DNA from 2 places in the Shewanella sp. BJSY2023SW007 genome. Region 2 is predicted to be linked to the other one. Evidence: predicted binding sites of a transcription regulator. Region 2 holds the regulator's gene; the other holds the start of a gene.
What was found. Region 2 encodes MetJ, which represses methionine synthesis genes. Its sites were predicted from a motif close to TAGACGTCTAGACGTCTA; they were not measured.

Region 1 (3,209 bases), on a different contig from region 2:
TACGCCTGTCATCTCCCATGCCATAGTTAGCGCAAACCGAAATGTTACCGCAAACCGAAAAGCCGCTGAGCTCAGTGATGGCATTATTATTACTCCGTCCCACAATCCGCCTCAGGATGGCGGAATTAAGTACAACCCGCCCCATGGTGGGCCGGCAGAAGGTGAGATTACTGCCTGGATTGAGCAGCGAGCCAATGATTATCTCAAGGCGCAGCTGGAAGGGGTCAGGAAACTCAACTACGGCGTAGCCGCCAGTATCGGACTCATCAAAGAAACCGATCTTATTGAACCCTATGTTGGCGATCTCGCCTCTGTGGTGAATATGCAAGCCATCAAAGATGCCGGCATTCGCATAGGTGTCGACCCCCTGGGCGGCTCAGGCATCCATTACTGGCCACATATTGCCCACCGTTATGGCGTGAATATCACAGTGGTCAACGACCGGGTCGATCCCAGCTTCGGCTTTATGCCATTGGATAAAGACGGCAAAATCCGCATGGACTGCTCATCGCCTTTTGCGATGGCAGGCCTGCTTAAGCACATGGATGAGTTCGATATCTGCCTTGGCAATGATCCCGACTACGACAGACACGGGATAGTCTGCCCAGAGACAGGGCTGATGGATCCCAATCACTTTTTGGCGGTGGCGATAGATTACCTGCTGGAGCATAGACCCGATTGGCCGCAGACGCTGCAAATCGGCAAGACCTTGGTTTCCAGTGGCATGATAGACAAGATAGTTGCCTCACATGGTCGCAAGCTTTGTGAAGTGCCGGTTGGTTTCAAGTGGTTTGTCAGTGGCTTGAGTGACGCCAGTCTGGCCTTTGGTGGCGAGGAGAGCGCAGGTGCCGCCTTCCTTCGGCGTGACGGCACAACCTGGTGCACGGACAAGGACGGTTTTATTCTCGGGCTGCTGGCCGCTGAAATCCTCGCCGTAACCGGCAAAAACCCAGCCGAGCGTTATGCAGAACTGGCTGCGATACACGGTCATTGCTTCTACAAACGGATAGACAGCCCCATCAATGCCAAGCAAAAGGCGCGTTTTGCCACCCTCAATGCAGAGACCTTGGGGGCAGAGACTTTGGCCGGAGACAAGATTGAGGCGGTACTGACCAAGGCCCCCGGCAATGATGGTGCCATTGGCGGTATCAAGGTGCTAACCGACAACGGCTGGTTTGCCGCAAGACCATCAGGCACTGAGGCACTCTATAAAATCTACGCCGAAAGCTTTGTCAGTGAGCAGCATCTGCAGCAGATACTGGAACAGGCGAGAGCTCTGATAACCAGCGCCCTAAAAGGCAAGCCGAACTGAGCTTAAGAGATTGCCTGCTGAGTAAAAAAGCGCAGCCGTGAACACAGCTGCGCTTTTTTATTCCCGGGGATCAATATTCAAGATGGCAACTGGGCAGGTTATTCTTCTGGATATAATCCTGATGATATTCTTCTGCGCGATGAAACTGTTTCACTGGAACAATTTCCGTCACTATGTGCCGACTTCCCCACTTACCACTACGAGCTAACGCCAGCTTTGAGGCCTCAGCCTGCTCTTTCTGCTCTTTGCTATGAAAAAAAATCACGCTCCGATACTGAGTGCCGATATCGCCTCCTTGGCGATTGAGACTGGTGGGGTTGTGATTACGCCAGAAAACTTGCAGCAGCTCGGTAAATGAAACCTGGGCTTCATCGAACTCCACCTGAACCACTTCGGCATGGCCGCTGTTTCCCTGTTTTACCTCTTCATAGCGGTTGATTCTATCATCACCGCCCATATAACCACTGCTGGCGTTTAATACCCCGGGCACTTGGCGAAAGAAATACTCTACCCCCCAAAAACAACCGCCACCGAATGTTGCTATCGCCATTGAATTTACCTCTAGATGTCCAGATGGCCAAAATTATGCGTGATAAGTTTTTCCGGCGCAAGTGGTGTATTTGTCGGAGTGGCTTTTTTGCTCCTTAGTTAGATAAGAACTATCTGAAACCAGTTCGCGAGCCTGGCATTGGATAGCTTTAGTCACATCACCAATTTAATAAGCTGTGGTACTATGAAATCTTGCTCTCTGGCGCTGGTCTCAACAAGCAAACGCATTGCAACAAGTTCCCAGGAGACAGCGTTAATGGAAACAACAGCCAAATCGGCAATAAGAAGGAGTATTTCGTGTTACAAGCCCTGAAGGATAATCCTGACTTCCTGTCATTGACTCTGAATAACCCCAATTCATTGGAGAGTATCAGTGGCACGCTTGGCGACCACACCCGGATAGCGATTTGGGACACAGGAGTCTTGCTGTTTGAACCTCTGAACAACCAGAGTGATAAAGATATCGTGTTGTCATCCGGGGTACACGGCAATGAAACTGCACCTATCGAACTGTGTAATGGCATTATCAAGTCGCTGTTAAAGCAAGAGATACGGGTAGGGCAGCGAGTACTTTTCATGTTCGGTAACCCGGCGGCAATTAACCGTGGCACTCGTATTGTCGATGAAAACCTCAACCGGCTGTTCAGTGGCGAACATTCCAATCCGCCCGGGCTGGTGAACCCGGAGCGGATCCGCGCCAAGAAACTGGAAACTTATGTCACACGTTTCTTCGAAGACGCACCACAAGGGGCAAGACAGAGGATCCATTACGATCTGCACACCGCCATTCGCGGCTCCAAGCATGAAAAGTTTGCCATCTATCCCTATCGACCAGGTAGGGCTTACAGCCGTGAACAATTGATGTTCCTGGAGGCGGCCGGAGTCGATACCCTGTTGCTCCATCACGAACCCACAACCACTTTCAGCTATTTCTCGTCAAATCAGTTTGACGCCGACGCCTTTACCATTGAACTTGGCAAGGTTTACCCCATGGGACAAAACGATATGACACGTTTTATCGCCACCCGGGAGATGCTGAGTCGTTTGATCTGCAAGCAATCGCTCGAACTCGAGGAGCAGGCGCTTGAGCGGGTCAATATCTATCAGGTCTGTAGGGTCATCAATAAGCAGGCCGACGACTTTGAATTTACCTTTGCCAGCGATGTGGAAAACTTCACCGCTTTCCCCAAGGGATATGTGCTGGCGCGGGAAGCGGGCCGGGATATTCGAGTAGAGCAGGACTCGGAAGCCGTGGTGTTTCCCAACGCCAAGGTGCCCATTGGCCAACGAACGGTGATCTGCCTGGTTCAGGCCACAGAGGTGCCATTGGCCTGAATTGTAAACCAAT
Region 2 (3,209 bases):
CGCTATCTATCGTCAATATGCCGGTGACAGTGGGAGTCACTCCCAAGCTGCAACGGCTGGATAGTTTCAACTATGCCGTCAGCGCCAACAACTTCGATGCCGATGATTTCAATGATGATGATTATCGCAGTGATGACACAGGCTTTAACCTGGATCTTGGCCTGGCATTTCAGCCATTGGATGGTTTGGTTATCGGTGTCAGCGGTCGTAATCTTATCGAGCGGGACTTAAGCAGCATAGAGGCCGGCGGCGTGCAGCTTACCTATCAGGTGAAACCTATGGTTACCGCCGGGGTGGCCTATGACTGGGCAGCCTTTTCACTCAGCAGCGACTTGGATCTTACCGACAACGACAAGTTTGCCGAGCTTGAGGGCAGCCGCTATTGGCGTTTAGGCGGTGAATACCGGCCTACCGACTGGGTTGCTTTACGGCTCGGTTATCGCCAGGATCTCAATGATCACAGCGCTGATCTTTATTCACTCGGGACAGGGTTCGCCATAGGCAACAGTTTCCGGCTGGATCTCACCGGCATGTTTGGCAGCGATGACGCCATAGGCGGCGTGCTGCAAACCAGCTATCACTTCTAAAATTAACCGTTGATGAGCGCCAGGCTTGATTTGATGGTCAGCAACAGAGCGCTCAGGGCGCACAGCGCCAGCGTCAGAACTCGGGTCTTCTCTTTATCCACCCGGCCCACCAAGCGGCCAGCCAGCAGAAAACCGAGAAATACCGCAGGCAGCAGCAACAGCGACAGCCATAAGTGTCTCAAGGTCAAGAGGCCAAAACAGCCGAGAATAATCAAGGCTATCAAGGAGCTGAAGATAAAGAAGGCCGACAGCGCTGCGCGGAACTGACTGGCATCCTTACCCGCCAGCAGCAGAGCCATCGGCGGTCCACCTATGGCGGCCACGGTGCCGAATATCCCGGAAAATATCCCGGCAATAAACAGGCTGAGGCGGTTGATCTTGATGCTGTACTTTCTAAGGCTGAGGAATACGGCTACGGCCACAATCAGGGCTATGGTCAAGCCCATAATCGGTTGCGGTGCCAGCAACAGCAGGGTGGCACCAATCAGGCCGCCGGGGAGCCTTCCCAGCAAGGCATATTGCAAGCCGTTGAATTCCAGGTGGCCGCGCTCGCGTATCAGTGTCAGCAGGGCGATGGAAAACCCCATGGCGATAACAGGAGCGGGAACCAGCTCCGGATCGACGATATACAATAAGGGAGTGGCTACCACTGCCAGGCCAAAGCCTATCAGCGACTGGGTCAGGGCACCGGTAAATATGATCAGGGATGCCAGCAACAGGGTGACGGGATCTATCAATGACAGCATTCGCAAGCTCCCAAAAGAAAAGGATCGCGCAGCGATCCTTGTTCAACAATAAGATAATTCAGAGGAATAAGACACTTATTCCATGTCTTCCCATTCAATGCCCATGGCATCCATCATGCGTTTGGCTTCTTCCGGGATGCTGTCTGGTTTGTCTTTGGACAAATCCTCATCATTGGGCAGTGGCTGGCCGGTATAGGCATGCAGGAAGGCTTCGCACAACAGTTCGCTGTTTGTGGCGTGCCGCAGGTTGTTTACCTGGCGCCGGGTGCGCTCATCGGTCAATACTTTCAGTACCTTCAACGGAATAGAGACAGTGATTTTTTTCACTTGCTCATTCTTCTTGCCGTGTTCGGCATAAGGGCTGATGTATTCGCCATTCCATTCAGTCATTGATTCACCTGTGATCTCACTAATTCGCAGCAGATTTTAAACCCTTACAGGATACAGTCAAATGATTGCCTGCAAAATCTGTGCAATATGAACAGAAATCCATACATTTGGACGTCCAAACGTCTTGATGCCTATTGACGGCTGGATGGTCATTGGTTAGATTTAGACGTCCAGACATCTTTGTGGTGTCGAACTTCAGCATTCAGGAGTCGATTATGACAGAGCGGCGATTAGCAACCACAGCGGTCCGGCAGGGCATCGAATCAGACAGCCAGCACGGGGCCGTGGTGCCACCCATCTATCTGTCGACCAACTATGCCTTTGATAGCCACACTCAGCCAAGAGCCTTTGATTACAGCCGCTCGGGTAATCCTACCCGCTCCATTCTGGGGGATGCCTTGGGGGAGCTGGAGCAGGGCTGCAGTGCGGCAATAACCGCTACCGGTATGGCGGCCATTACTCTGGTAGTCAACCTGCTGGGGCCGGATGACCTCTTGTTGGTGCCCCATGACTGTTATGGCGGTAGCTATAGGCTGTTCACCAATCTGGCCGCCAAGGGCCAGTTTCGTTTGCAGGTTTTGGATCAAACCGACCCGCAAGCACTCGCCGCTGCCCTGGCGCAAAAGCCGCGCATGGTGTGGCTCGAGACGCCATCCAATCCGCTGCTGCGGGTAGTGGATATTACCGCCATTGCCGAGGCGGCCCACCAGCAGGGGGCATTGGTGGTGGTCGACAACACCTTTTTATCGCCGGCGCTGCAACAGCCTTTGCTGTTGGGGGCCGACATAGTGGTGCACTCGACCACTAAATACATCAATGGCCACAGCGATGTGGTAGGCGGCGCCGTGATTGCCAAAGATCCTGAACTGGCAGAGCAATTGCACTGGTGGTCCAACACGCTCGGGCTGAGCGGTGGCGCCTTCGACAGCTACCTGACCCTGCGTGGCTTGCGTACTCTGGCGCTGAGGATCCGCGAGCATCAGGCCAATGCCGAGCGCATAGTGGCGCTGCTGAGCCAGAGTCCCGTGGTAGACAAAGTTTACTATCCGGGGCTTAAGAGTCACCCAGGTCATGAGATTGCCGCCAGGCAGCAGAGTGGCTTTGGCGCTATGCTGAGTTTTGAACTCAAGGGTGATGAGGCGCAGGTGGTTGCCTTCCTCGGCGCGCTCAAGCTGTTTTCCGTGGCCGAGAGCCTGGGAGGGGTTGAGAGCCTGGTGGCCGTGCCCGCCACCATGACCCACAGAGCCATGGCGAGTGAGGCTCGCGCCGAAGCCGGTATTAAAGACACGCTTATCCGCTTGTCTGTGGGTATAGAAGATGGCCGGGATCTGCTGGACGATATCGCCGCCGGATTGGCGGCAGCCGCAAACTGTTGAATTGAAGGAGCTTGAGATGGCACGTTGTCACCTACATAAGTTTGGCGGTTCCAGTCTCGCCGATGCCGATTGCTACCGACGGGTCGCCCATATTTTGCTAACCCATGGTC

Region 1: a site for MetJ is predicted at 1,867-1,884, ahead of msrA (peptide-methionine (S)-S-oxide reductase MsrA). Genes of this name have one in related genera too.

Annotation. Positions count from the first base shown of each region.
Region 1 is NZ_JBKORL010000074.1:66,228-69,436, reverse strand. It holds gene pgm (phosphoglucomutase (alpha-D-glucose-1,6-bisphosphate-dependent)) at 1-1,312, shown strand, start outside; gene msrA (peptide-methionine (S)-S-oxide reductase MsrA) at 1,383-1,862, opposite strand; gene astE (succinylglutamate desuccinylase) at 2,159-3,196, shown strand.
Region 2 is NZ_JBKORL010000038.1:2,641-5,849, reverse strand. It holds gene ACMHXE_RS07075 (conjugal transfer protein TraF) at 1-587, shown strand, start outside; gene ACMHXE_RS07070 (sulfite exporter TauE/SafE family protein) at 590-1,333, opposite strand; gene metJ (met regulon transcriptional regulator MetJ) at 1,409-1,723, opposite strand; gene metB (cystathionine gamma-synthase) at 1,939-3,099, shown strand; gene ACMHXE_RS07055 (bifunctional aspartate kinase/homoserine dehydrogenase II) at 3,116-3,209, shown strand, end outside.